Regions from separate parts of the Streptomyces sp. NPDC012825 genome, predicted to be linked through region 2. Evidence: riboswitches for the same ligand, from Rfam matches in the RefSeq annotation. Region 2 holds a riboswitch; each other region holds the start of a gene.
What was found. Region 2 has a riboswitch for thiamine pyrophosphate ahead of thiO (glycine oxidase ThiO). Riboswitches for the same ligand answer to the same signal wherever they lie in the genome.
Positions count from the first base shown of each region.

Region 1: another riboswitch for thiamine pyrophosphate. It lies ahead of ACFY7E_RS29260 (thiamine ABC transporter substrate binding subunit); the one in region 2 lies ahead of thiO (glycine oxidase ThiO).
Region 3: another riboswitch for thiamine pyrophosphate. It lies ahead of thiC (phosphomethylpyrimidine synthase ThiC); the one in region 2 lies ahead of thiO (glycine oxidase ThiO).

Region 1 covers NZ_JBIBBZ010000022.1:71-9,752, forward strand. Annotated here, with positions in the region: gene ACFY7E_RS29235 (ABC transporter ATP-binding protein) at 257-985, shown strand; gene ACFY7E_RS29240 (hypothetical protein) at 967-2,136, shown strand; gene ACFY7E_RS29245 (dihydrofolate reductase family protein) at 2,150-2,797, opposite strand; gene ACFY7E_RS29250 (ABC transporter ATP-binding protein) at 2,900-3,931, opposite strand; gene ACFY7E_RS29255 (ABC transporter permease) at 3,931-5,544, opposite strand; gene ACFY7E_RS29260 (thiamine ABC transporter substrate binding subunit) at 5,616-6,707, opposite strand; TPP riboswitch at 6,789-6,898, opposite strand; gene rlmN (23S rRNA (adenine(2503)-C(2))-methyltransferase RlmN) at 6,932-8,038, opposite strand; gene ACFY7E_RS29270 (phosphatidate cytidylyltransferase) at 8,119-9,222, opposite strand; gene frr (ribosome recycling factor) at 9,222-9,682, opposite strand, start outside.
Region 2 covers NZ_JBIBBZ010000006.1:321,903-331,584, forward strand. Annotated here, with positions in the region: gene ACFY7E_RS16995 (hypothetical protein) at 1-453, opposite strand, end outside; gene metF (methylenetetrahydrofolate reductase [NAD(P)H]) at 508-1,425, opposite strand; gene thiE (thiamine phosphate synthase) at 1,606-2,259, opposite strand; gene ACFY7E_RS17010 (Rv2175c family DNA-binding protein) at 2,410-2,775, opposite strand; gene ACFY7E_RS17015 (NAD(P)/FAD-dependent oxidoreductase) at 2,818-3,981, opposite strand; TPP riboswitch at 4,126-4,238, shown strand; gene thiO (glycine oxidase ThiO) at 4,236-5,435, shown strand; gene thiS (sulfur carrier protein ThiS) at 5,432-5,677, shown strand; gene ACFY7E_RS17030 (thiazole synthase) at 5,683-6,477, shown strand; gene pknB (Stk1 family PASTA domain-containing Ser/Thr kinase) at 6,569-8,515, shown strand; gene ACFY7E_RS17040 (deoxyribonuclease IV) at 8,522-9,373, shown strand; gene ACFY7E_RS17045 (DUF4396 domain-containing protein) at 9,441-9,682, shown strand, end outside.
Region 3 covers NZ_JBIBBZ010000003.1:167,915-177,596, forward strand. Annotated here, with positions in the region: gene hisC (histidinol-phosphate transaminase) at 1-638, opposite strand, end outside; gene ACFY7E_RS09355 (LacI family DNA-binding transcriptional regulator) at 1,030-2,136, shown strand; gene ACFY7E_RS09360 (metallophosphoesterase) at 2,476-3,852, shown strand; gene ACFY7E_RS09365 (hypothetical protein) at 4,026-4,676, shown strand; gene thiC (phosphomethylpyrimidine synthase ThiC) at 4,740-6,521, opposite strand; TPP riboswitch at 6,515-6,661, opposite strand; gene ACFY7E_RS09375 (YibE/F family protein) at 6,733-8,109, shown strand; gene ACFY7E_RS09380 (SsgA family sporulation/cell division regulator) at 8,215-8,655, opposite strand; gene ACFY7E_RS09385 (IclR family transcriptional regulator) at 8,794-9,558, opposite strand.

The DNA of each region.
Region 1 (9,682 bases), on a different contig from region 2:
CACCGAGGCGTGGACCAAGCTCTGACCGAGCCGGCGGCCCCCGCGGAACCTCACGCCGCCCTCACGGCGTGACCCCACGGCCCGGGTCCGCCGCCATCCGAGTGGATGGCGGCGGCCCGGGCCGTGTGCTGTCCCTACGAACCGATCCGAATACTTACGGTGCCGAGTGACCGACAGGCCCGTCCTTCGTTCGCCCGTACGGGGGAAATCCCCTCCGTACGGGGGGACACCGATCGGATCGACAGAGGTGTACGCGATGGCCCCACCGGACAACGACGTGCTCTGGGCGCGTTCCCTGCACTGCTCCCTGGGCGGCTCGGAGGCCCTCGGCGGCGTCTCCCTCGGCGTCCGCGAGGGCGAGATCCTCGCCCTGACCGGCCCGCGAGGCAGCGGCAAGACCACGCTGCTGCGCTGCCTCTCCGGCCAGCTCGTCCCCCAGGAGGGCGAGGTCTGGTTCAACAGCGGCCCCGTGCACACCCTGGGCCCCGCCCAGCGCGAACGGCTGCGCCGCGAGCGCTTCGGCTGGATCGGCTACGAGCCCGGTCTCGTCCCCGAGCTCACCGGCTGGGAGAACACCGCCCTGCCCCTGCTGCTGCGCGGGGTCTCCCGCCGCGCCGCGAAGACCGCCGCCCTGGAGTGGCTGGACCGGCTCGACACCGGGGCCTGCGCCCGCAAGCGTCCGCGCGCCCTCACCCGGTCCCAGTGCCAGCGGATCTCGATCGCCCGCGCCCTCGTCACCACCCCCCAGGTGCTCTTCGCCGACGAGCCCACCGCCTCCCTGCACCGCGCCGACGGCGCCCAGGTGCTGCGCACCCTGACGGCCGCCGCCCGCTCGCACGGCATCACCGTGGTCCTGGCCACGCACGACGCGGAGGTCGCGGCGCTCGCCGACCGCACGGTCGCGCTCCTCGACGGGCGCCGGGCCGGCGCCGTACCCCCGGCGACCGGGGCGGAGGGCGTCGCCGCGTGCTCGCTCTCCGTCTGACCCGGGGCACCCACCCCCTCGTCCTGGCGCGCCGGCTGCTCGTCGCCGCCGCGTCCGCCGGGGTGGGCTTCCTCCTGCTCTGCACCCTCGGCCACGCCCTCGGGCACCCGGAACAGTCCCCGGCCCCGGCGCTCCGGCTCCTCTGGTGCGTCCTGCCGCTCGCCGCCACCGTCCAGTTCGCGGTCGCGGTGGCCCGCACCGACCCCGGCACCCGGCCGCGCCCCGGGCTCTCCGCGATCGGCCTCGGGCCGGCCCGGCTCACCCTGCTCGCCGCCGCCTCGACGGCCGTCACCTGCGTGCTCGGCTCGGCGGTCGCGCTCCTGCTCTACCTGCACCTGCGCGGCGACCTCACGGGCCTGCCCCTCGACGGGGCGGCCGCCGGGCTGCTCGCCGCCGGCCGGCCGGTGCCGTTCGCGGCCGTCCTCACCCTGCTCGCGGTCGTCCCCGTGACCGCCACCGCGGCCGCGGCCCTGGCCCTGCGTCCGCGCGCCGCGCGCACCGCGCCGGAGGAGGCGGAGGGCGTGGCGGGCGCCGACGAGAGCATGCCCTCCGGGCTTCCGTGGGGCGTCGCCCTGGTCGCGATCGGCCTCGCCGTCGAGACGTACGCGGGCCGGAGCGGCGGCGGGGAGGGCCTTCCGCTGCCGGGCCGCTTCGACGGCAGCCCGGCGGCCGTCCTGGCAGGCTGGGTCCTCACCGCGATCGGTCTCGCGACGGCGGGCCCCGGCCTCGTCCACGGCTGCGGCAGGCTCCTCCAGGCGGTCCGCCCGGGCGCCGTCCGGCTGCTCGCGGGCCGCGTCCTGACGGCGGAGGCCCGCCGCGTCGGCCGGCCGCTCGGCGTGGTCTGCGCGGTGCTCTCGGGCCTGCTCGCGGCGGCCACGCTGTACGCGTCGCACACGGGCCCCGACGCGTTCGGGCCGCTCACCGGCCTGGGCGCCACCCTGGTCCTGGCCTGCACCGGCGCCACGCTCCTGACCGCGGCCCTGGAGTCCCGGCAGAGCCGCGCCCCCGTCACCGAGGCCCTCCTCCGCGTCGGCGCCCCGCCCGGGGCCCTCCGCAAGGCGGCCCTGCTGCGCACGGGCGTCCTGCTCGCCGTCTTCCTGCCCCTGACGTGGGCGGTGGCACAGCTGGCGGCGCTGCCGCTGAAGGGATGACAGGAGTCCGGGCTCACTTCCGCCAGAACAGGTGGTGCGTGACCGTGCCGCCCGGGCTGGGCACCACGTCGCGGTGGTAGCGGTCGAGGAGTTCGTCGGACGACTCCCAGAGCCGCGCCCCGGAGCCGAGCTCCATCGGTGAGACCGCGACGTGCAGGGTGTCGACGAGACCGGCGGCGAGGAACGCGCGGACGGTGGCGGCCCCGCCGCCGAGCCGCACGTCCTTGCCGTCCGCCGCCTCCCGCGCCGCCGCGAGGGCCGTGGCCGGGTCGGCGTCGAGGAAGTGGAACGTGGTGGCGCCGAGGGCGAACGAGGGGCGCGGGTGGTGGGTCAGGACGAACACCGGCGTGCGGAACGGCGGCTCGTCGCCCCACCAGCCGCGCCACTCGTGGTCCCGCCAGGGCCCGCGCTGGGGCCCGAACTTGTTGCGGCCCATGATCTCGGCGCCGATGTTCCGCCCGTAGTCCCGCGTCAGGTAGTCGTCGAGGCCGCGGCTGCCGCCCGGGTCGGTGCGCCGGGGCCAGCTCGCCGTGGCGCCGGCCCAGGCGAACATCGCCTCCGGGTCCGCGTGCCCGAAGGGGCGTTCGAGGCTCTGGCCCTCCCCGGCGCCGTATCCGTCGGACGAGACGTTGAAGTTCTGGACTCTGAGCAGCTGGGCCATGGTGTGCCTCCCGTGCGGGACGTGCGGGCGGCGGGGACGCCGTACGTACGAGAGACTCCCCCGGCGGGCGGAACTCATCGGTCCGCCGCGCGCCCCGCGGCGCTACGGCGTGTCGTCCCCGAGCACCACCACGTCCTCCGGCCGGAAGACGATCCCCGTCTCCGTGCCCTCCTCGGGCGCGTCCCGCGGCGGGAGCTCGGCCTCCAGGGGCGGGCCGCCGGCCGGCCGGAGCCGTACGACGACGTGGCTGCCCCGGAAGGTCCGCGACTCCACCGTCCAGGCGGGCACGTCCCCGGCCACCGGGACCGGGCGCACTCCGCCGGGGCGGACCAGGAGCCGCCGCTCGCCCTGCGGGGAGCCCTCCGGCACCGGGACCCTCCCCCAGGCGGTCTCCGCGACCGTCCCGGTGACCCGGGCGGCCACCACGTTGTCGAAGCCGAGGAAGCGGGCGACGAACTCGGAGGCAGGGCGGCGCCACACCTCGACGGGCGTCCCCGACTGGGCGATCCGCCCGTCCCGCATGACCACCACCCGGTCGGCGAGCGCGAACGCCTCGCCCTGGTCGTGGGTGACGGCGAGGACCGTCGTCCCGAGCCGCCCGAAGAGCTGCCGCAGCTCCACCACGAGCCGCTCCCGCAGGCCCCGGTCGAGCTGGCCGAGGGGCTCGTCCAGCATGAGCAGCCGGGGCCGGGGCGCGAGCGCCCGGGCGAGGGCGACCCGCTGCTGCTCGCCGCCGGAGAGGGCGGCGACGGACCGCCGCTCGGCGCCCGGCAGACCGACGAGGTCGAGCAGCTCCCGCACCCGCTCGGTCCGCTCGGCCTTCCCGTCCCCCCGCATCCGCAGCCCGAAGGCGACGTTGCCGCCGACGTCCCGCTGCGGGAACAGCTGGTGGTCCTGGAACATGAGCCCGACGCCCCGCCGGTGCGTCGGCACCCCGGTCTGGTCGGCGCCGTCGAGGAACACCCGGCCGCCGTCGAGCGGCCGGAGGCCCGCGACGGCCCGCAGCAGCGTCGACTTGCCGCTGCCGCTGGGGCCGAGCACGCACACGGTCTCGTGGTCGGCGACCTCCAGGTCCACGGCGTCGAGCACGGCCCGCGCCCCGAACCGCACGGTCGCCCCGTCGAGTCTCAGCATCAGAACTCCCCGGAGGTCCGGTCGGTGCGGAGCCGTTCGAGCAGCAGCAGGGACACCGCGCACACCACCATCAGAATCGTCGAGAGGGCCATCGCCTGGCCGTAGTTGAGTTCGCCGGGCCGGCCGAGCAGCCGGGCGACCGCGACCGGCAGCGTCGGGCTGTCGGGCCGGGCGATGAACACGGTCGCGCCGAACTCGCCGAGCGAGACGGCGAACGCGAACCCGGCCGCGATCAGCAGCGCCCGCCGCACCAGCGGCAGGTCCACCTCCCGCCAGGCCCGCCAAGGCGAGGCGCCGAGCACGGCCGCCGCCTCCCGCAGCCGCTCGTCCACCGCGCGCAGGACCGGCAGCATCGTCCGGACGACGAAGGGGACGCCGACGAGGGCCTGCGCGAGGGGGACGAGGATCCAGCTCGCCCGCAGGTCGAACGGCGGCTCGTCCAGCGTGATGAGGAAGCCGAAGCCGACGGTGACGGCGGAGACGCCCAGCGGCAGCATGAGCAGCGCGTCGAAGCCCCGGACGAGCCGCCCCGCCCGCCGGGTGAGCGCGGCCGCCGCGAGCCCGCCGATCACCACCGCGACGGCGGTGGCGGCCACCGCGTACCGCAGCGAGTTCCCGATCGCCTCCAGGGGCGGCACCAGGAAGGTCCCGCTCTCGTCGAGCGAGCCGAGCGCCCGGTAGTAGCCGAGCCCGTACCCCCCGGGACCGGCGAAGGACCGCTCCACGAGCACCCCGAGCGGCAGCAGGATGAGCAGCGCCACCGAGACGAGGACGCCGCCGAGCAGCGCCCACTGCCCGGCGCCGCGCGGCCGGCGGGCGGTCAGCTCCGGCGGTACGAGCCGCAGCGCGGTCTCCCGCCGCCGTACCGTCCACGCGTGCAGGGCGAGGATCGCGCCGACCGCGACGAACTGCACGAGGGTGAGCACGGCCGCCGTCGGCAGGTCGAGCAGCCGGGCGGTCTGCCGGTAGATCTCCGCCTCCAAGGTCGTGTACGCGTCCCCGCCGAGGATCTGCACGACGCCGAAGGAGGTGAAGGTGAAGAGGAAGACCATCAGGGCCGCCGCCGACACGGCCGGGACGAGCGCGGGCAGCGTCACCGTCCGCCAGGCCGTGAGGCGGGAGGCGCCGAGGACCCGGGCGGCCTCCTCCTGGCGCGGGTCGAGCTGCGACCAGAGGCCGCCGACGGTCCGGACGACGACCGCGTAGTTGAAGAAGACGTGGGCGAGCAGGATCGCCCACACGCTCGTGTCGAGCCGCAGCCCCCACAGCTCGTCGGTGAGCCCGTTCCGGCCGACCAGGGCCAGGAACGCCGTGCCGACCAGGACGGTGGGCAGCACGAACGGCACCGTGACCACGGCCCGCAGGACGCTCTTGCCGGGGAAGTCGAAGCGGGCGAAGACGTACGCGCCGGGCAGCGCGACGAGCAGGGTGAGGCCGGTGGAGGCGAGGGCCTGCCAGGCGGTGAAGCCGAGCACGTCGAGGATGTCCGGCCGGCTCAGCGTCGCGCCGATCCGGCCGAACCTCCAGTCGCCGTCGGGCCGCAGCCCGCGGTCCACGATGGACACGACGGGCCACGCGAAGAACACCGCGAAGAACGCGACGGGCAGGGCCATGAGCCCGAGCCGCGCCGCGTTCCCGCGCGCGTCCCTCCTCCCCACCGGGCGGCCGGGCGCCGGACGCCTGCCTACCGGGCGATCGAGGACCACTGCTGGATCCACGCGTCGCGCTTCTCGGCGATCTTCCCGGGCTCCATCGTCTCCGGCTTCTCCACGACCACACCGTGCTTCGTGAACAGCTCGGGCAGGGCCGCGTCCTTGGCCACCGGGTTGACGAACATCTGGAGCGGCATGTCCTCCTGGAACTCCTTCGAGATCAGGAAGTCGATCAGCGCCTTGCCGCCCTCCGGGTTCTTCGCCCCGTTCAGCAGGCCCGCGAACTCGGTCTGCCGGAAACAGGTGCCGGTGGAGACGCCGGTGGGCGCGACCTTCGGCTGCGGCTCGCCGTACAGCACCTCGACCGGCGGGCTGGAGGCGTACGACACGACCAGCGGCCGGTCGCCCTTGGCCTGCTTGCCGCCGGCCGAGCCGGAGAACTCCTGGTTGTAGGCGAGCTCCCAGCTGTCGACGGTCTTCACGCCGTTGGCCTTGAGCTTCTTCCAGTAGTCCTGCCAGCCGTCGTCGCCGTACTTCGCGGCCGTGCCGAGGAGGAAGCCGAGGCCCGGGGAGGACCGCTCCGGGTTCTCGACGACGAGCAGGTCCTTGTACGCCGGCTTCGCCAGGTCGTCGAAGGTCACCGGCGGCGCCAGCTTCTTGTCGGCGAAGTACTTCTTGTCGTAGTTGACGCAGATGTCGCCGGAGTCGATCGGGGTGACCCGGTCCTCCTTGTCGAGGCGGTACTCCGCCGGGACCCGGTCCAGGCCCTTCGCCCCGTACGGCACGAAGATGCCGTTGTCGAGGGCGCGGGAGAGCAGGGTGTTGTCGACGCCGAAGAAGACGTCGCCCTGCGGGGAGCCCTTGGTCAGGATCTCCTTGTTGACGGCCTCGCCGGCGTCCCCGGCCTTGAGGACCTTGACGGTGAACCCGGTCCGCTTCGTGAACTCGGCCAGGACCTCCTTGGAGGCGTTGAACGAGTCGTGGCTGACCAGGGTCACGGTCTTCGGCGCGGGCGCGCCGGACTTGCCGGCGGCGTCGCGGGCGTCGTCGGTGCCGCAGGCGGCGAGGGCGGTGACGCCGAGCGCCGCGAGGACCGCGACGGCGGCCTGCTTCCTGATGCTCACTGAATTTCCTCCTGGGTGGGACCAGGAAGAGACGCGGCCCTGCCCGTGTCCGGCGGACCGGACGCGGGCAGGGCGCAACAGCTCGAGTTACGACCGAACTCCCTACCCAGAATGACCTGGGCGAGGTTCAGAGGGTCTGCGGTCTGACGGCACCGCACTCTCAGCGCTGTGGCGCTCCCCTGTCGGAATGACTATGAAGATGTGTTCGAGCTCAGAGTACAAGGTCAGCGCTCGGCGGCCGCGAGCTGTCCACAGGCACCGTCGATCTCCTGGCCCCGGGTGTCGCGCACGGTCACCGGCACGCCGTGGCGGGCGATGGCCTCGACGAACGCCTTCTCGTCCTCCGGTCGGGAGGCGGTCCACTTCGACCCCGGCGTCGGGTTCAGCGGGATCAGGTTGACGTGCACCCGCTTGCCCTTGAGCAGCCGGCCGAGCAGGTCTCCGCGCCAGGCCTGGTCGTTGATGTCCCGGATGAGGGCGTACTCGATGGAGATCCGGCGCCCGGACTTCTCCGCGTACTCCCAGGCCGCGTCGAGGACCTCCCGCACCTTCCAGCGCGTGTTGACGGGCACGAGGGTGTCGCGCAGCTCGTCGTCCGGGGCGTGCAGGGAGACCGCGAGCCGGCACTTGAAGCCCTCGTCGGCGAAGCGCAGCATCGCGGGCACGAGCCCGACGGTGGAGACGGTGATGCCGCGCTGGGACAGGCCCAGGCCGTCCGGCTCGGGGTCGGTGAGGCGGCGGATGGCGCCGACGACCCGCTTGTAGTTGGCGAGCGGCTCGCCCATGCCCATGAACACGATGTTCGAGAGCCGCGCCGGGCCGCCGGGGACCTCGCCGTCGCGCAGGGCCCGCATGCCGTCCACGATCTGGTGCACGATCTCGGCGGTCGACAGGTTCCGGTCGAGGCCGGCCTGTCCGGTCGCGCAGAACGGGCAGTTCATCCCGCAGCCGGCCTGCGAGGAGATGCACATGGTCACCCGGTCCGGGTAGCGCATGAGCACCGACTCCACGAGCGTGCCGTCGTGCAGCCGCCACAGGGTCTTGCGGGTGGTGTCGTCGTCGCACGAGATGTGCCGCACCACGGACATGAGGTCGGGCAGCAGCTCCCCGGCCAGCTTCTCCCGCGAGGCGGCCGGGATGTCGGTCCACTCGGCGGGGTCGTGCGCGTACCGCGCGAAGTAGTGCGTGGACAGCTGCTTGGCGCGGAAGGGCTTCTCGCCGATCGCGGCGACGGCCTCCTTCCGCTCGGCGGGCGTGAGGTCGGCGAGGTGCCGCGGCGGCTTCTTGGCTCCGCGGGGGGCGACGAAAGTGAGTTCTCCGGGCTTGGGCATGGTGCTACCAGTGTCGCAGAGATACGAAGAGGGACCCGCCGTCCTGTGGACAACGGGTCCCTCGTACGAAGAACCGCAGGTCAGCCTGTGCCGACGAACAACGCCAGCAACAACCACACCACCGGTGCCGTCGGCAGCAGCGAGTCCAGCCGGTCCATGATGCCGCCATGGCCGGGCAGCAGCGTGCCCATGTCCTTGATGCCCAGGTCGCGCTTGATCATCGACTCGCCGAGGTCGCCGAGCGTCGCGCTCGCCGCCACCGCGAGACCGAGGACCAGGCCCTGCCACCAGACCCCGTCGTCGATCATGAACTGCATGCACAGCGCGCCCGCCGCCATCGCGAACGTCACCGCGCCGACCAGGCCCTCGCGGGTCTTGCCGGGGCTGATCCTCGGGGCAAGCTTCCGCTTGCCGAAGCGCCAGCCGACCGCGTACGCGCCGGTGTCGCTGACCACCGTCAGGATCAGGAAGGTCAGCACCCGCTCCGGGCCGTCGTCCGCGGTCAGCAGCAGCGCCACGAACGTCGCCAGGAACGGCACGTAGAACGCCGCGAACACGCCCGCCGTGACGTCCTTCAGGTAGCCCTCGGGCGGCTCCGTCATCCGCCACACCAGGACCGCGAGCGCCGTCAGGGCCATCGCGACCCAGGCGCCCTCGGCACCGCGCACGTACCCGGCGACGACCATCGCCGCGCCGCCGACCGCGAGCGGCACCAGCGGCGCCTTGATTCCCTTGCGCTCCTGGAGCCTGGAGGTCAGCTCCCACAGCCCGACCACCACGGCGACCGCGATCACCCCGACGAACGCCGGTGCCCAGATGTACAGCGAGGCGATGATGACGGCGCCGAGGCCGACCCCGACCCCTATGGCCGCGCCCAGGTTCCGCCCCGCGCTCTTCTTCTGCCGTGGCGCCGACGGCGCGGGCGGCGGAGGCGGGGTGGGGCTGGACATGGGCTCCTGCGGGTGCTCGTGCGGGGTCTCGTCGCGGAACAGGGGACCGCTCGGGTGAGCGGCCCCCCGGCCGTGACCGTCCTGGAATCCGTCGGCGGGAACGTCGGGCACGATGGGCATGGGGCGAGTCTGCGCCGCCGGACGCCCCTCGTGGGCGGGACCCGCCGGGGCGGGTCCCTGGTGGGGTCCCCCGAGGCCGAAACCGGCCGGGGCACCCCAGGGAGAGTCGTTCATCAGACCTCGAGCAGCTCGGCTTCCTTGTGCTTGAGCAGCTCGTCCACCTGCGTGACGTACTTCGCGGTGGTGTCGTCGAGCTCCTTCTCCGCGCGACGGCCCTCGTCCTCGCCGACCTCGCCGTCCTTGACGAACTTGTCGATGGTCTCCTTGGCCTTGCGGCGCACCGAGCGGATCGAGATCTTCGAGTCCTCGGCCTTGCCCTTGGCGACCTTGATGTACTCGCGGCGGCGCTCCTCGGTCAGCTCGGGGAACACCACCCGGATGATGTTGCCGTCGTTGCTCGGGTTGACGCCGAGGTCGGAGTCGCGGATCGCCTGCTCGATGTTGCGCAGCGCGCTCTTGTCGAACGGGGTCACCACGGCCATCCGCGGCTCGGGCACCGAGAAGGACGCGAGCTGGTTGATGGGCGTGAGGGCGCCGTAGTAGTCCGCCACGATCTTGTTGAACATCGCCGGGT
Region 2 (9,682 bases):
CGTGTCGTAGACCCCGTACCCGCCCGTGTCGTCGGGCATCGGCAGGGGCTCGTGGACCGGCATCCCCCCGGCCGCCGTCTCCGGGTGCTCCGCGGGGCCGTGGCCGGCGCCCGGCTCGTCGTACGAGAGTCCGGTGACCTCCAGGGTGGGTCCGGCCTGGGCCGGCGCGCCGGACCTGCGGCGGCGGCTCGCGCCCGGGTTGCCGCCGATCGCCCAGCCGGTGGAGAAGCCGCGGCGGAACGAGAGCGTCACACAGGTCTGGCCGACGGCGAAGGCGAGCGCGCCGGCGACGATCACCGGGACCGAGGGCAGCAGGACGCCCAGGACCACGAAGAGGAAGCCGCAGAAGGCGAGCACGCGCCAGCGCAGCCGCGCCTTGTACTGGAGGAGCACCTCCCCCAGCAGCCACAGCGCGACCACGCCGAACGCGATGTAGAGGACCGTCCACCCCATGCCCCGCCGCCCCTCTCCACGGTCACCGCCGCGGGTCGGGGCGGGTACGACCGGTCACGACTGCTGGTGCAGTCCGAGATTCTCGTAGATCTCGAGTGTCGCGGTGGAGCTGTTGAGCGTGATGAAGTGCAGTCCGGGGACGCCCTCGGACAGCAGACGCGCGCAGAACTCCGTCGCGAACTCGATACCGATGGAGCGTACAGCGGCGGGGTCGTCCTTGACGGCGAGGATGCGCTCTTTCACGCGCGCCGGGAAGGCGGCGTTGCTCAACTGGGGCAGCCGGTCGAGGGTCTTCACGTTCACGACGGGCATGACCTCGGGGATGATCGGGGTCTCGCAGCCCGTCTTCGCCACGCTGTCGCGCAGCCGCAGGTACGTCTCCGGGTCGAAGAACATCTGGGTGATGGCGTAGTCGGCGCCCGCGCGGCACTTGTCCACGAAGTGCCGGACGTCGGTGTCCCAGTCGGTGGACCGGGGGTGCATCTCGGGGAAGGCGGCGACGCCGACGCAGAAGTCGCCCGACTCCTTGATCAGCCGGACCAGGTCGGCGGCGTAGCGGACCCCCTCCGGGTGCTCGATCCACTCGCCCAGCGGGTCGCCCGGCGGGTCGCCCCGGAGGGCGAGCATGTTGCGGATGCCGGCGTCGGCGTACTGGCCGAGGATGTTGCGCAGCTCGGCGACGGACTGGCCGACGGCCGTGAGGTGCGCGACGGGGGTCAGCGTGCTGTCGGAGGCGATCTTCTGGGTGGCCTTGACGGTGCCGCCCCGGGTGGTGCCGCCGGCGCCGTAGGTCACGGAGACGAAGCTGGGGCCGACCGCCTCGACCCGCCGCATGGCCTTCCAGAGGCTCTGCTCACCCTTCTCGGTCCGGGGCGCGTAGAACTCGAAGGAGTACGACGTGCCGCCGGAGGCGAGGATGTCGCGGACCGTGCGGGCGCGGTCCGAGCGGACGGAAGCGGTACCAAGGGCCATACGGGCAGGTTAGACGGGGTACGGCGGACCGCGCGGGCCCTGTCCGATCGGTGGACACTTTTCGGACGGATTCCGGCCGGGCCGGGCCCGGGCGTGTCGCGGCCCGGTGCGTCCGGGTCCCGGTGCGTCCCGGTCTCGGGCGCGTCGTCGTCCCCGGCGCGTCCCGGTCCCCGGTGCGTCTCAGTCCCCGGCGCGCTCCCGGACGCGCTTGACGAGGGCGGCGGTCGCGGCGGCCGGGTCGTCGGCCTCGGTGATCGCCCGGACGACGACGATCCGGCGCGCGCCCGCGTCCAGGACCTCGTCGAGATTGGTCTCGTCGATGCCGCCGATGGCGAACCAGGGGCGGTCCTGGGCCAGGCCGGCCGCGTACCGCACGAGGTCGAGCCCCGGCGCGTACCGTCCGGGCTTGGTGGGGGTGGGCCAGCAGGGGCCGGCGCAGAAGTAGTCCACGCCCGGCTCGGCGGCGGCCGCGGCCACCTCGCCCTCGGCGTGGCAGGAACGCCCGACGAGGACCTCCTCGCCGAGGATCGCGCGGGCGGCGGGGACGGGCAGGTCGCCCTGGCCGAGGTGGAGGACGTCGGAGCCGACGGCGTGGGCGACGTCGGCCCGGTCGTTCACGGCGAGGAGCCGGCCGTGCCGGCGGGCGGCCTCGGCGAAGACGGCGAGGTGCTCCAGCTCCTCGGCGGCCTCCATGCCCTTGTCGCGGAGCTGGACGACGTCCACGCCGGAGGAGAGCACGGCGTCGAGGAAGGCGGGCAGGTCGCCCTGGCGCTTCCGGGCGTCGGTGCACAGGTAGAGCCGGGCGTCGGCGAGCCGCTCGCGAGGCGTGGGCATGGGTGGGTCCCCCCGTCGGTGTCGCGGGTGCCGTGGCGGCCGGTCACCGGGGACCGGCCGTCACGACACCCGCTGGTGGTGTCTTCGGCGCGCGCCGGACGACGTGCGTCGGGTGACGCGTGTCGGGCGGTGCGCGTCAAGCAGGGCGCGTCAGACGGCGAGCGCCTGGGCGCGGCGCTTCACCTCCGTGCCGCGGTTCTCGCCGAGCGCCTGCGCGGGCGTGCCCGGCAGGCTCTCGTCCGGAGTGAAGAGCCACTCCAGCATCTCCTCGTCGGTGAAGCCGTCGTCCCGCAGCAGGGTCAGGGTCCCGGTGAGGCCCTTGACGACCTTGTCGCCCTGGATGAAGGCGGCGGGCACCTGGAGTGCGTTGTTCTCTCCGCGGCGCACGGCGATGAGCTGGCCCTCCTTGACCAGCTGCCGCACGCGCGTCACCTCGACATCGAGCATCTCCGCGATGTCGGGCAGGTAGAGCCAGGCGGGGACGAGAGCATCGATCTTTGCGTCAATCTCGGTCACGTGACAAGCCTGCCATCCCGGACCGACAGCCGGTAGTCGGGCCTACCGGACTGCCGCCTTCAGGGGTACGGAGGGGTCGGCGGCGCGGACCGGGTCGACCGGGGTCGCGGCCTCGATCAGCTTCCGGCCCTGGGCCAGGTCGCGGGGGCGGCCGACGGCGAGGAGGGCCACCGGCGCCCCGGCGCGCAGCCAGAGCACCGACCAGGCCTCGTCCGCCGGGTCGCCGCGCCACAGCAGCTCGTCCGCGCCCGCGTGGTGCCCCGCGTACTGGACGAAGCGCCCGAACTGCTCGGACCAGAAGTACGGCACGGGGTCGTACGGGCCGGTGTCGGCGCCCGTGATCGCGGCGGCGACCGCGCGCGGGCCCTGGAGGGCGTTGTCCCAGTGGTGGACGAGGAGGCGCTCGCCGTAGCGGGTGGAGGGGAAGGAGGCGCAGTCCCCGACCGCGTACACGTCGGGCAGGGAGGTGCGCAGCCGGTCGTCGGCGGTGACGGCGCCGCCCGGGTCGAGGGCGATGCCGGACCCGGCGAGCCAGCCGGTGGCCGGGCGGGCGCCGATGCCGACGACGACGGCCTCGGCGGGCAGTTCGCGGCCGTCGGCGAGGCGGACCCGGCCGGGTTCGACGGTGTCCACGCGCGCGTGGGTGAGGAGTTCGGCGCCGTTCGCCCCGTACCAGTCGGCCATGGGGGCGGCGACCTCGGCGGGCAGGGTGCCGGCCAGCGGGAGGTCGGCGGCCTCCACGACGGTGACGGCGCAGCCGGCGCCGAGCGCGGCGGTGGTGAACTCGGCGCCGATCCAGCCGGCGCCGACGACCACGACGGTGTGGCGGCGCTCCAGGACGGGTCCGAGGCGCACGGCGTCGTCGAGGGTGCGCAGCAGGTGGACGCCGGGGACGCCCTCGGAGCCGGGCAGGGTGACCGGCTGTGCGCCGGTGGCGATCACCAGGACGTCGTACGGGACGGGTCCGGCCTCGGTGTCGACCTCGTGGTCGGCGGCGCGCAGCCCGGTGACGTCCACGCCGAGCCGGAGTTCGACGCCGAGGTCCTCGAAGTCGACCTCGAAGGCGGAGTCCTCGGCCTTCCCGAGGAGGACCGCCTTGGAGAGCGGGGGCCGGTCGTAGGGCTGGTGGGGTTCGGCCCCGACGAGGGTCACGGGGCCGGTGAAGCCCTGCTCGCGCAGGGCGACGGCGGTCTGGACGCCCGCCATTCCGGCGCCGACGACCACGACGCGCCGCTGGGTCTGCTTCTGCTCGCTCACGCGGCCACCTTACGTACCTGACGGGCCGTCAGGGAGAACGGGGAGTCCGGCCCCCTCGTGACGGGCGCGCGGCGGAAGCTAGTCTGGCGGGCGTAAAGCACTCGCGGGAGCCCGGACGCACCGGGCTGAGAGGGAGGCTGACCGGCCTCCGACCGTACGAACCTGATCCGGGTCATGCCGGCGAAGGGAGGGGCTGGACGCCCATGCGTTCTTCCGACGCACAGAGATCTTCCGATGTCCGGAAGGCCTTCGACGTCCTCGTGGTCGGGGGCGGGATCATCGGCCTGGTCACGGCCTGGCGGGCCGCGCTGCGCGGGCTGCGCACCGCCGTCGTCGATCCCGAACCGGGCGGCGGGGCCGCGCGGGTCGCGGCCGGGATGCTCGCCGCCGTGACCGAGCTGCACTACGGCGAGGAGACCCTGCTCGGGCTCAACCTCGCCTCCGCCGCCCGCTATCCGGCCTTCGTCGCCGAGCTGGAGGAGGCGACCGGGCTCGACGTCGGCTACCGCGCCTGCGGCACCCTCGCCGTCGCCCTCGACGCCGACGACCGGGCCCACCTGCGCGAGCTGCACGCCCTGCAGACCCGCTGCGGGCTCGCCTCCGAGTGGCTGAGCGGCCGCGAGTGCCGCCGTCTGGAGCCGATGCTGGCACCGGGCGTGCGCGGCGGCCTCCGGGTCGACGGCGACCACCAGGTGGACCCGCGCCGGCTCGCCGCCGCGCTCGTCACCGCCTGCGAGCGGGCCGGGGTGGTCTTCCACCGGACACGCGCGGAGCGGCTCACGGTGACGGGCGACCGGGCGCGCGGCGCGGTCCTCGCCGGGGGCGAGGAGCTGACGGCGGGGCAGACCGTCCTCGCGGCGGGCAGCCTGAGCGGACGGCTCGCGGGGGTGCCCGACGAGGTGCTCCCGCCGGTGCGCCCGGTGAAGGGCCAGGTCCTGCGCCTGCGGGTGCCGCCCGCGTACGCCCCCTTCCTCTCCCGGACCGTCCGGGCCGTCGTGCGCGGCAGCCACGTCTACCTGGTGCCCCGCGAGAACGGCGAGCTGGTCGTCGGCGCCACCAGCGAGGAGCTCGGCTGGGACACCACGGTGACGGCGGGCGGGGTGTACGAGCTGCTGCGCGACGCCCACGAGCTGGTGCCCGGGATCACCGAGCTGCCGCTCACCGAGACCCTGGCCGGGCTGCGCCCCGGTTCGCCGGACAACGCCCCCCTGCTCGGCCCCACCGCCCTGCCCGGCCTGCTGCTCGCCACCGGCCACTACCGCAACGGGGTGCTGCTCACCCCCGTCACCGGCGACGCCCTGGCCGAGGCGCTCACCACGGGCGCCCTGCCCGAGGAGGCGCGCCCCTTCACCCCCCGCCGTTTCTCCCCCGCCCCTCCCGTACGTCAGGAGCAGCCCGCATGAGCGTGAACCCGTCCGCGAACGACGCGCCCGCGACCGTGTCCGTGTCCGTGTCCGTCAACGGGGAGGCGCGCGTCCTCTCCGGTCCCGTCTCCCTCGACGCCCTCGTCGCGACCCTGACCGCCGCCCCCTCCGGGGTGGCCGCCGCCGTCAACGAGACGGTGGTCCCGCGCGGCGAGTGGGCGGCGACGCTCCTCGGCGACGGGGACCGGGTGGAGGTCCTCACCGCGGTGCAGGGGGGCTGAGCGCGATGTCCGACGACGTGTTCGTCCTGGGCGGTGCGGAGTTCTCCTCCCGCCTGATCATGGGGACCGGCGGGGCGCCCAGCCTCGACGCCCTGGAGCGCTCCCTGGTCGCCAGCGGCACGGAGCTGACCACGGTCGCCATGCGGCGTCTCGACCCGACCGTCCAGGGGTCGGTCCTCTCCGTCCTGGACCGGCTCGGCATCCGGGTCCTGCCCAACACGGCGGGCTGCTTCACGGCCGGCGAGGCGGTCCTGACCGCCCGGCTCGCCCGGGAGGCGCTCGGCACCGACTGGATCAAGCTGGAGGTCGTCGCCGACGAGCGGACCCTGCTGCCGGACGGGGAGGAGCTCCTGAACGCGGCGGAGACCCTGGTCGACGACGGCTTCACCGTCCTGCCGTACACCAACGACGACCCGGTCCTCGCCCGGAAGCTGGAGGACGCGGGGTGCGCGGCGATCATGCCGCTCGGCTCCCCCATCGGCTCCGGGCTCGGCATCCGCAACCCGCACAACTTCCAGCTCATCGCGGAGCGTGCGGGAGTGCCGGTGATCCTGGACGCGGGAGCCGGCACGGCGTCGGACGCGGCGCTCGCGATGGAGCTGGGGTGCGCGGCGGTGATGCTGGCGTCGGCCGTCACCCGGGCGCAGGAACCGGTCCTGATGGCCTCGGCGATGCGGCACGCGGTCGAGGCGGGCCGGCTCGCCCACCGGGCCGGCCGGATCCCGCGCCGCCACTTCGCGGAGGCGTCCTCGCCGGTGGAGGGCCGGGCCCGCCTGGACCCGGAGCGCCCCGCCTTCTGAGGCCGGGGCCGTCCGGCGCGCCCGTCACGGGTGTGCCGCGGTACGGGACGGGCGCGCCGGACGCGTGTGCGCGGCTCGTAGACTCGTCGCCGTGGACACGACCCTTCAGGACCCCCTCGTCGGGCGGCTGCTCGACGGCCGCTACCGCGTCGACGCGCGCATCGCCGTCGGCGGGATGGCCACGGTCTACCGGGCCGTCGACACCCGCCTCGACCGCGTCCTCGCGCTCAAGGTGATGCACCCGCAGCTGGCGGCCGACGCCGCCTTCGTCGAGCGGTTCATCCGCGAGGCGAAGTCGGTCGCCCGGCTCGCGCACCCCAACGTCGTCGGCGTCTTCGACCAGGGCGCCGAGGGGCCGTACGTCTACCTGGCGATGGAGTACGTGCCCGGCTGCACCCTCCGCGACGTGCTGCGCGAGCGGGGCGCCCTGGCGCCCCGGGCCGCGCTCGACATCCTGGAGCCGGTGCTCGCCGCGCTCGGCGCCGCGCACCGGGCCGGGTTCGTGCACCGGGACATGAAGCCGGAGAACGTCCTGATAGGGGACGACGGCCGGGTGAAGGTCGCGGACTTCGGGCTCGTACGGGCGGTGGGCTCGGCGACCGCCACCACCGGCTCGGTCCTCGGCACGGTCTCGTACCTGGCGCCGGAGCAGATCGAGCACGGCACCGCCGACACCCGCGCCGACGTGTACGCCTGCGGCGTCGTCCTGTACGAGATGCTGACCGGCGCCAAGCCGCACGCGGGCGACACGCCCGCCCAGGTGCTCTACCGGCACCTGAACACGGACGTGCCCGCGCCCTCGGCCGCCGTGCCGGGGCTGGCCCCGGAGCTCGACGGCCTGGTCGCGGCCGCCGCGGCCCGCGCCCCCGAGGCGCGTCCGCACGACGCCGCCGCCCTGCTCGGCCTGGTCCTGGCGGCCCGCGCCGCGCTCTCCGAGGAGCAGCTGGACGCGGCGCCGCCGCAGGCGCGGTCCGGCGCCCGGGACACCGCCGAGGACCGGACGAGCGTGATCGCCCGTGCCGTGCCGGCCGAGGAACGCACCAGTGTGATCGACCTCCCGCCGTCGGCGGAGGCCGGCGCCGGGGAGGTGCGGCACACCGGCCGGATGCCGGCGCCCGAGCCGCCCGCGGCCCCCGCCGCCCGCCGGCCGGCCCCGCGCGGCCCGCTGCTCGTGGTCGCCGCCGTCCTGCTCGTCCTCGGTCTGGGCGGCGGGGTCTGGTACATCAACTCCGGCCAGTTCACCCGCGTCCCGGCCGTCCTCGGCCAGAGCGAGGCCGCCGCCACGCAGCGGATCACCGACGCCGGCCTGGACGTCGGCACGACGAGGCGCGCCTTCAGCGACGTGTACGAGCGCGGCACCGTCATGGCCGTCGACCCGCCTCCCGGCGAGCGTCTGCGCGGCAACGACACGGTCGCCCTCACCCTCTCCCGGGGTCCCGAGGTCGTGAAGGTGCCGCACCTCAGGAACAAGCCGCTCGCCGAGGCCCGCGAGGCCCTGGCGGAGGAGGGCCTGGCCGCGGGGGTGGTCACCCGCGAGTTCAGCGACTCCGTCGCCAGGGGGGCCGTGATCGGCTCCGATCCCGAGCCCGGCACCGAGCGCGCCCCCGACTCGGCGATCGCCCTGGTCGTCAGCAAGGGCTCCCCGGTCGACGTGCCCGACGTGACCGGCGAGACCGTCGCCGACGCCACGGCGGCGCTCCAGGAGGCGGGGCTCACCGTCCGGGTCGCCCCGGAGCGGGTCAACTCCCCCGAGGACGCCGGCTCGGTCGCCGCCCAGTCCCTCCCGGAGGGCAGCCGCGCCGCCGAGGGCGACACCGTCACCCTCACCGTCTCCGAGGGTCCCGAGCTGATCGAGGTCCCCGACGTGACCGGCGAGAAGACCGAGGACGCGCGCGCGGCCCTGGAGGACGCGGGCTTCGAGGTGAAGCTGAAGAAGTCGTTCCCGTACCTCGGCGACACGGTCGCGGGCCAGTCCGTGGAAGGCGGCTCCACCGCCCCCGAGGGCTCCACGGTCACCCTCACGATCAAGGGACTGTAGACACCCATGCGCAACCCCGTCGGCGGCCACGTCCCCGTGGCCGGCGGTCTCGCCACGGTCGGTCTGGGCTACGCCCGCGAGCTGGGCGCCGAGGCCGTGCAGGTCTTCGTCGCCAACCCGCGCGGCTGGGCCACCCCGGCCGGCAACCCGGCCCAGGACGAGCGGTTCCGGACCGAGTGCGCGGAGGCGTCGCTCTCGGTCTGGGTCCACGCCCCGTACCTGATCAACTTCGGCTCGCACACCGAGGCCACCGCGGAGCGGTCGGTGGAGTCGCTGCGGCACTCGCTGCGCCGGGGCCGGGAGATCGGCGCGAAGGGCGTGGTGGTGCACACCGGCTCGGCGACCGGCGGCCGGCCGCGCGCGGTGGCGCTCGCCCAGGTGCGGGAGCGGCTGCTGCCGCTGCTCGACGAGCTGACGCACCCGGACGACCCGGACCTGCTCCTGGAGTCGACGGCCGGGCAGGGCTCCTCGCTCTGCTCGCGGACCTGGGACTTCGGCCCGTACTTCGACGTCCTCGACCGCCATCCCAAGCTGGGCGTCTGTCTGGACACGTGTCACGTGTTCGCCGCCGGACACGACCTGACGGGCCCGTCGGGGGCGGCGCAGACCCTCGACCTGCTCGTGGAGACCGTCGGGGCGGGGCGGCTGAGGCTGATCCACGCCAACGACTCCAAGGACGTGGTGGGCGCCCACAAGGACCGGCACGCGAACATCGGCGCCGGCCACATCGGCGAGGACGCCTTCCGGGAGCTGCTGCGCCATCCGGCGACGGAGGGCGTGCCGCTGGTCATCGAGACGCCCGGCGGCAAGGAGGGGCACCGGGCGGACGTGGAGCTCCTGAAGAAACTGCGCCCCTGAGAAATACCCCTGAGGGGTATAGGGTTCCCGTAACGACAGGAACCTTCACCCGACGCCGGGGGTCCTCATGCGACACGAAGCGCACGCCCACCACGGGCACGAGCACGGACACGACAACGACCACGGGCACGACAACAACCACGGACCCGGACCCGACCACGGCCACGGCCACGGGGAGCACGCCGCGCCCGGCGGGGCCACCTGGGCCATGGCCGCCAAGGCCACGCTGCACTGCCTCACCGGCTGCGCCATCGGCGAGGTGCTCGGCATGGTGATCGGCACCGCGCTCGGCTGGGGGAACGTGCCGAC
Region 3 (9,682 bases), on a different contig from region 2:
TCGATGCCGTCCGGGACCTCGGGGTCGCGCACGAACTCCTTGTACGCCTCGTCGAGCACGACCAGGACGTCGGAGGGCACCCGGTCGAGGAAGCGCTCCAGCTCGGCCCGGCGCACCGCGGTGCCGGTGGGGTTGTTGGGGTTGCAGACGAAGATCAGGCGGGTCCGGTCGGTGATCGCCTCCGCCATCGCGTCGAGGTCGTGCACCTCGCCGTCGGTCAGCGGCACCTGCACCGAGGTGGCCCCGCTGATCTGCGTGATGATCGGGTACGCCTCGAAGGAGCGCCAGGCGTAGATCACCTCGTCGCCCGGGCCCGAGGTCGCCTGGATCAGCGACTGCGCGACCCCGACCGAGCCGGTGCCCGTGGCCAGGTGGGAGACGGGCACGCCGAAGCGCTCGGCCAGCTCCTCCATCAGACCCGTGCAGGCCATGTCCGGATACCGGTTGAAGGTGTCGGCCCCGGCCACCACGCTCTCCAGGACTCCCGGCAGCGGCGGGTAGGGGTTCTCGTTGGAGGACAGCTTGAAGGCCACGGGCCCGCCCGCGGCGGCCGGCTTGCCCGGCTTGTAGGTGGGGACGCCGTCCAGCTCGGCGCGCAGCTTGGGGCTGCCGGTGCTCGTCCCGCTGGTCTCGCTCACAGTGTGGCCTCCTCGACCGTCCGTACCGCCAATACTGCTCACCTTAAGAGGATTCGCCTCCGCTGCGAATGGGCTGTGGACAACAGGAGGGACACGGCTCCTCGGCCGGACTCGGGGCCGGGCCGGCGGGTGGGGGCGCGCGCACGGGTGGCGCACGCCGGTGGCGGGCGCCGTGGCGCGCATCCCCCGTAGAGGTGAGTTGAGGCCACTTCGAGACTTCGCCCTCTCGCCAGGCCCACACCTCCCAGCCCCCTTGAGTCGCAGACCAGGACAATCAACTACCTTCAAATCAAAGGCACTTGATAGATTTCGATCATGCAGAAACGTGCCTGTCAACGTCTGCATATGCGACCGTCCCGACCGCCCCTCATCGCCCTACTATCGGCTCGCCATGACAGCAGCAGGGAAGCACCAGGTGAGCCGGGCACAGACCCGGGGAAGCCGGCAGGGCAGGGCGGGCATCCGGGACGTCGCCGCCGCCGCCGGGGTCTCCATCACGACTGTCTCCGACGCTCTCAACGGGAAGGGCCGACTCCCCGACGCCACCCGACGCCACGTCCGCGAGGTCGCCGACCGGCTGGGCTACCGCCCGTCCGCGGCGGCCCGCACACTCCGTACCGGCAAGTCGGGACTCATCGGCCTGACCGTGACCACGTACGGGGACGAACCTTTCACCTTCACCGAATTCGCGTACTTCGCGGAGATGGCCAGGGCGGCCACGTCGGCCGCGCTCGCCCGGGGCTACGCCCTGGTCATCCTCCCCGCCACCTCCCGCCATGACGTCTGGTCGAACGTCGCCCTCGACGGCACCGTCGTCATCGACCCCTCCGACCACGACCCCGTCGTCACCGAACTGGTCCGCCAGGGCCTGCCCGTCGTCTCCGACGGACGCCCCGCCGGCACCCTCCCGGTCACCGCCTGGGTCGACAACGACCACGAAGCCGCCGTCCTCGACCTGCTCGACCACCTCGCCGCCGCGGGAGCCCGCCGCATCGGGCTCCTCACCGGCACCAGCACGGACACGTACACCCGCCTCTCCACCACCGCCTACCTCCACTGGTGCGCACGGGTGGGCCAGGACCCCGTCTACGAGTCCTATCCGGCGCACGATCCGTGCGCGGGCGCCGTCGCGGCCGACCGGCTGCTCGCCCGTCCGGACCGGCCCGACGCCGTGTACGGCCTCTTCGACCCCAACGGAACCGACCTCCTCGCGGCCGCGCGCCGCTACGGGCTGCGCGTCCCGGAGGACCTCCTGCTGGTCTGCTGCAGCGAGTCGGGCGGCTACGCCACCACCGAACCGCCCATCACGACGCTCTCGCTCAAACCGCGCCGGATCGGCACGGCCGTCGTCCAGCTCCTCATCGACGCCATCGAGGGGGTCGAGACCGACGGACCGGTCGAGCAGGTGATACCGACCGAGCTCATCGTCCGCACCTCCTCGCAGCGCCGCCCGCCCCGCACGACGGTCAGCCCGCCGCGCTCGCCCGCGAAGGACTGACCCGAGGAGTTCGTCCGGGCGGGCCGCGCGAAAGAACCCGCGCGGAAGCCCTGCTCGGAGGGTCGGCTCTCCGAAGAGGGACGCCTTCGAACACGCCGTTCCCGTCCCTGCCCGTGGACGGGAACGGCCAAACCGATCACCGCACCTGCTCCAACCCTGGACTGGACCTTCCCAATTCGGGCGAAACGACTGGTGAACCCGGAGTGGACCCGGATTCACCACCCCTGGTGCGTCACACAGGAGGACGCTCATTCCTATGATGGGCGGACGACACCGCGGACCACCCCGACCAGGCCGGTCCGCGATGTGCAGGGCATCGCGACGGTGGTGGAGGGGTCGATGACTCAGGGGGCCGGTCAGGAGCCCGTGGTGCGCACGGCGACATTGCGTGACTTCCGCGTACCGCCGTACGCACGCGTGCCCGTGCAGAGCCATGCCGCCGAACCGGCTGGCCCGGAGCCGCTGCCGGCTCCCGCGGAGCACGTCCACGGACACGCCGAACACCCGGAGTCGTACTCCGCCACGGACGAGTACCGGGACGAGCAGCCGGCCACGCGCCCGGCCCCGGCCGCCCGTCCGGCCGCCGCCGAGCCCCTGCCCCCCGTCGCGCCCTCCCCGGTCGAGGCCGTACCGCAGACGCCCCCGCCCCCGCCGCAGGCCCCCGCGCCCATGCCCGCCGACCCGACCCTCCACCTCGGCCACCGCGCCGCCGCGCCCCCGTACCCCGCGGCCCCCACCGCCTCCGGCCACCCCGGGAACGCGTTCCCCGAGGGCGAGGTGCCCGAGGGATACACGCCGACCGAGCGCGACCTGCCCGTCATCAACCGGGGCGACACCGTCCAGGTGCAGGCCTCCCCCGCACCCGCCCCCGCCGGCGAGGCCCCGGCCGGCGAAGGCCCCGGACCCCTCTACGTCGTCGGGGACGTCCACGGCTACCTCGACGAACTCGTCGCGGCCCTCCGCGCCCAGGGCCTCGTCGACGAGAACGGCGGCTGGGCCGCGGGCAACGCCCGCCTCTGGTTCCTCGGCGACTTCACCGACCGCGGCCCCGACGGCATCGGCGTCATCGACCTGGTCATGCGGCTCTCCGCCGAGGCCGCGGCCGCCGGCGGCTACTGCAAGGCCCTCATGGGCAATCACGAACTGCTGCTCATCGGCGCCAAGCGCTTCGGCGACACCCCGGTCAACTCCGGCGCGGGCACCGCCACCTTCCAGGCCGCCTGGCTGCTCAACGGCGGCCAGAAGCAGGACATGGACCGCCTCCAGGACGTCCACCTCCAGTGGATGTCCCGGCTCGACGCCGTGGTGCGGGAGGACGACCACCTCCTCGTGCACTCGGACACCACCGCGTACCTCGAATACGGCGAGACCATCGAGGACGTCAACGACACGGTCCACGAGATCCTCAACCGGAACGACGCGGACGAGGTCTGGGACGTGTTCCGGAAGTTCACCAAGCGCTTCGCGTTCCGTGACGACGGGGGGCCGCAGGCCGTCCAGGAGCTGCTCTCCACCTACGGCGGCAGCCGGATCGTGCACGGCCACAGCCCGATCCCGTACCTCCTCGGCCAGGTCGGCGCCGAGGACGGCGAGGACGACGGCGGCCCGGTCGTCGACGGACCGCACGTGTACGCCGACGGGCTCGCGATCGCCATGGACGGCGGAGTGACCATGGCCGGGAAGCTCCTGGTCGTCCAACTCCCCCTGGACGCCTGACCGAACGCCCGGCCTATCACCCTGCGCATCCGGGGAGGACGATTTCAGGAAACTCTCTGTCAGCCCGCCGCTTCGCCGCAATACCATCGGGTGCATCCGTAGCAGGCTCTCCTCCGTTTCCGCCCGCCCGGTCGTCTTCCCACGGCCGTCACGGGCCTACGGAGCATCGGGGGATGCACATGAACGTGGCTCCGCACCTGCTGACCGAGGACCGCGCCGAGTACGAGCGGGTCCTCGACGACGCACTGAGCACCGCCCACGCACGTCCGGAACTCGCCGGGGTCGGCACCCGGCTCACGGTCGCGCAACTGCGCTCGATGACGCTGAACGCGACGGCGCTCGTCACCTCCGCGGCCGCGAGCGAGTACGACCACTTCGTGAAGGTCCGCGAGCGGGACCGCGCGACCGCCGGGGCCCGCGCTCCGGCCCCGTACGACCTTCCCGGCCCCGGCGCGGGCGTCGTCGCGATCGTCACCGTCATGGTCCCGGTCCTCGCGGGCGCCGCCTCCGTCATCTTCCTGCTGGTCGGCGCGGTGCTGCACGCCCTCGCCCCCACCGTGGCGTTCGGCGCGACCCTGCTCACCGCCGGGCTCGTGTTCGGCTCGCTCGCCGCCGCCGGACTGCTCTGCGCGGCCGTCGGACTCCTCGTGACGGCCCTGCGCAACAGCCCCGTCGAGGTGAGCGCGGGCGGCCCGCCCGCCCCTCCGGACGACGAACTCTCCCGCGCCCGCGAGGCCTGGCGCCACGCCCTCCTCGAACGCGGCATCCTCCCCTTCCTGCGCCACGCCCTCGCCGCCGTCCCGCCGGATCCGGCCGGCCCCTGACGCGCCGGACCGGCCCGCGCCTCCCCCGGGGGGCGCGGGCCGGTCCGTGAGCGGACGGATCCGCTACTCCGCCAGCGGCAGGTAGACGCGGTTGCCGCTCGCGGCGAACTCCTTCGACTTCTCCGCCATGCCGGCCTCGATCTCCTGCGCCGTACCGCCGTGTTCACGGCGGATGTCCTGGGAGATCTTCATCGAGCAGAACTTCGGACCGCACATCGAGCAGAAGTGCGCGGTCTTCGCGGGCTCCGCCGGCAGCGTCTCGTCGTGGAACTCGCGCGCGGTGTCCGGGTCGAGCGCCAGGTTGAACTGGTCCTCCCAGCGGAACTCGAAGCGCGCGTCCGAGAGCGCGTCGTCCCACTCCTGCGCGCCCGGGTGCCCCTTGGCGAGGTCCGCCGCGTGGGCCGCGATCTTGTACGTGATGACGCCGGTCTTCACGTCGTCGCGGTTGGGCAGGCCCAGGTGCTCCTTGGGCGTCACGTAGCAGAGCATCGCCGTGCCCCACCAGGCGATCATCGCCGCGCCGATGCCGGAGGTGATGTGGTCGTAGGCGGGCGCCACGTCCGTGGTCAGCGGGCCGAGCGTGTAGAACGGCGCCTCCTCGCAGATCTCCTGCTGGAGGTCGATGTTCTCCTTGATCTTGTGCATCGGGACGTGCCCGGGGCCCTCGATCATCGTCTGCACGTGGTGACGCTTGGCGATCGTGTTCAGCTCGCCGAGCGTCCTCAACTCGGCGAACTGCGCCTCGTCGTTGGCGTCCGCGATCGAACCGGGCCGCAGGCCGTCGCCGAGCGAGTACGTGACGTCGTACGCCGCCAGGATCTCGCAGAGCTCCTCGAAGTGCGTGTAGAGGAAGTTCTCCTCGTGGTGCGCGAGGCACCAGGCGGCCATGATCGAGCCGCCGCGCGAGACGATGCCGGTCTTGCGGCGCGCGGTGAGCGGCACGTACGGCAGAAGTACGCCGGCGTGCACCGTCATGTAGTCGACGCCCTGCTCGGCCTGCTCGATCACCGTGTCCTTGTAGATCTCCCAGCTCAGCTCCTCGGCCTTGCCGTCGACCTTCTCCAGGGCCTGGTAGAGCGGCACGGTGCCGATCGGCACGGGGGAGTTGCGCAGCACCCACTCGCGGGTGGTGTGGATGTTGCGGCCGGTGGACAGGTCCATGACCGTGTCGGCGCCCCACTTGGTCGCCCAGGTCATCTTCTCCACCTCCTCCTCGATGGAGGAGGTGACGGCGGAGTTGCCGATGTTGGCGTTGACCTTCACCAGGAACCGCTTGCCGATGATCATCGGCTCGATCTCCGGGTGGTTGACGTTCGCCGGGAGCACGGCCCGCCCCGCCGCGATCTCCTCCCGCACGACCTCGGGTGAGACGTTCTCGCGGATCGCGACGTACTCCATCTCCGGCGTGATCTCGCCACGGCGGGCGTACGCGAGCTGCGTCACCGCCTGGCCGGAGCGGCCCCGGCGCGGCAGGCGGGGGCGGCCGGGGAAGACCGCGTCGAGGTTCTTGAGCCCGCCGCCGCGCGGCGAGGTGTGCTTGATGCCGTCGTCCTCGGGGCGGGCCGGGCGGCCCGCGTACTCCTCGGTGTCACCGCGCGCGATGATCCAGTTCTCGCGCAGCGGGGGCAGGCCCCGCCGCACGTCGGTGTCGACGGTGGGGTCGGTGTACGGGCCGGACGTGTCGTACAGCGTGACGTCCCTGCCGTTGGTGAGGTGCACCTGACGGACCGGAACCCGCAGGTCGGGGCGCGAGCCCTGGACGTATCCCTTGTGCCAGCCCGGCGTGCGTCCGCCGGACTGGTCGTTCTGGTCGGAGGCAGGCGTGCGTGCGTCCTGAATGGTCATGAGACCGATCTCCCTACGCCGGCATTACCCGGTAACAGGTTCGGCGGTCGGCGCAGCCTCCTCCCGTACGTACATCGGTACGCGCGTACGGTGATCAGCGCCCTCTCAGCCCGGTGCTCCGAGCTCCCGCGTGTGCAAAGGTGCCACCACGCTAGCGTCATCCCGGGCGTGCTGAACAGTGGGCCCCCGCCGTTCTTGCGATGATCGGTCGGTGACTTCCCCCCAGCAGACCCCCGAGCCGCACGACCACTCCCACGGTCCGGGCCCCTCCCACGGCCATGGATCCGGGCATGGGCACAGCCACAGCCACGGGCCCGCCGCGCCCGTGTCCCGGCATCTGCGCAAGGTCATCGCCGCCGTCCTGGTTCCCTTCGCCACCGCCGTCCTGGTCGGGCTGGCGGTCCTGTGGCCCGGCGGCGCCCCGCCGCACGAGCGCACCGGTGTCGGCTTCGACCGGCAGACCGAGCAGGGCAAGGTCGTCTCCGTCGAGTACGTCGACTGCAAGACCGTGAACGCCGGCCAGGTCCCGCCGACCGGGGACACCTCCACCCCGGAGGGACGCGAGGCGGTCGAGGCCCAGCAGGGAGAGTGCAAGAAGGCGACGGTCGAGGTCACCACCGGCCCGAACAAGGGGCGCGAGTTCACCGAGATCGTGCAGCCGGGCGCACCGCGCCAACTGGAGGAGGGTCAGGGCGTGGTGGTGGCGTACGCCCCCGACGCCCCGTATGACCTCCAGTACTCGGTGACGGACGTGAACCGGAAGGTGCCGTTGGCGGTGCTCGCCGGCATCTTCGCCCTCGCGGTCGTGGCGGTCGGGCGGATGCGGGGGCTCATGGCCCTGGTCGCGCTCGCCGTGAGCTTCCTGGTGCTGATGTTCTTCATCCTGCCCGCGATCCTGCAGGGGTCGAACCCGCTGGTGGTGGCAGTGGTCGGGTCGAGCGCGATCATGCTGATCGCGCTCTACATGTGCCACGGCCTGTCGGCCCGCACCTCGGTCGCGGTGCTCGGCACGCTGATCTCGCTGCTGCTCATCGGGCTGCTCGGCTCGCTCTTCATCGGCTGGGCCTCGCTCAGCGGCAACACCGACGACAACACCGGTCTGATCCACGGACTCTATCCGGACATCGACATGTCCGGTCTGCTGCTGGCCAGTGTGATCATCGGTTCCCTCGGCGTGCTCGACGACGTGACGGTCACCCAGACCTCGGCCGTCTGGGAGCTGCACCAGGCCGATCCGGGCATGGGGCCGCGCGGCCTGTACCGGGCGGGGATCCGGATCGGCCGCGACCACATCGCCTCGGTCGTGAACACGCTGGTGCTCGCCTACGCGGGCGCCGCCCTGCCGCTGCTGCTGCTCTTCTCCATCGCGCAGAGCAGCATGGGGACGGTGGCCAACAGCGAGCTGGTGGCCGAGGAGATCGTCCGGACGCTGGTCGGCTCGATCGGTCTGGTGGCGTCCGTCCCGGTGACCACGGCGCTCGCGGCGCTCGTGGTCTCCGCCGACCGCGCCGAGGGCACCGGCCGCCCGGGGACCGGTGGCCGGAAGCCCTCGTCGGGGCGGGGCGGACGGCGCCGCCGCGCCAAGTGACCGAAAACCAAGGAGTGCTCCATCCGGTTCGTCGGCGTGCCGGCTCGGGGGGTCGGCTACGCAGAAGGGACCGGATCAGGACAACTCGGTGTCGGTGCGTCGATTTCAGGCCGGGCCGGCGTTCTCCTCGGCCAGGATCCGGCCCAGCGCCGCCTCCAGGTTGTCCTCGAAGTCACCGAGGGCCCGTTCCTGACCGAGCGGAACCAGCTTGTCCGTCCGGTCGAGGAAGGCGACGAGCGGTGGCGCGCTGGCCCGGAACAGGGCGCGGTCACCGCCGACCTGGAGCCGGATGGAGACGTCCGAGAGCCGCTCGGGCTCCGTCGGGGCGATGTGCACATCGCCGTCCCCGCTCGGCCGGTTGATCCCGTCGAGCAGCAGTTCACGGCCGAAGGCCCAGGTCACCGGTGCGTCCCCGGGGAGATGGAACGTCATCCGCACCGCGTAGGGATCCCGGGTCTCGTACCGCAGTTCGACCGGGATCTTGAAGGAGAGCTCCTCGGAGACGAGGAAGCTCATCAGGACCTCGGCCTGAACCGACTCTCGCATCATGTACCCCGCAGTAGATGAAGCAGTTGTGTAAACACAGCTGCTGAAAGCTGTGACCGAAACGGCCAGGAATGATCCCCCGTGGCCCTCTTGACGCAATCGTGCTGTAAGCACTAGCAGATCACAAGGAGTGATTTTTCAGATACTGATAGAGAACGCGAGCGCCCCGAAGAGCCTGTCGATCTCTGTGCGTAGTTGAACGACTGCTGGGAGCAACCGTTCTTGCTGGTGGAGGGGGAGAGAAATGGCCATTGCGGCCGCCGTGGAGCCCGCAGTGATGGGGATTGCGGCGCAGACCGTGCCGAGCGCATATTCCTGACGCTCCACCAGGGGCTCCATTCTCCCCAAACCACCCAAACGCTCCAAAAGCGCACTCTGGTTACTCACCGTGTACGGAGTGATGGATTCAACCGGGTGGCGGTCAAGGTGGTCTTGACGAGTTTTCGGATCGAGTTGACTCAGCAGGCACTGCCCGATCGCATGGGCGTGCGCCGTCTCGCGGAAATCCGCCCATTCCTCCACCGCGGGAGCGGAGGGGGTGTCGGCCACGGCGACGAGTTCGACCTCCCCCTCCCGGTAGACGGCGAAGTAGACCGGGACGCCGATCTCGTCCCGCCAGCGGGCGAGAGAGTTTTCGATCTTGATGCGACGATTCTGCACGGCTCCGTCGGCGGCGAGCCTGACGGCGGCGTCCCCCAGGACGAACACGCCCTTCTCGCGGAGCAGATAGCCCTCGTGCGTCAGGGTGCGGAGCAGGTGGTACGTGGTGGGCAGCGGAAGGCCCGTCTCGCGGGCGAGTTGTTTCGCCGGGGCGCCGTCCGCGTGGGAGGCCACGGCCTCCAGGAGTCTCAGCGCGCGCTGCACCGAGCCGATCAGGGTAGGAGCAGTTGTCCGCGTAGCCATGGCCGAAGGTCACCCCCAGGCGTGACGACGGATGCGTCGCACCCGCCCGCGGGGGCCGCCCCCGCGCCCGCCGGGCCTGGGAAACCGCTGGTCAGTAAGGAGGTCTACGCCTGTAGTCCCCATC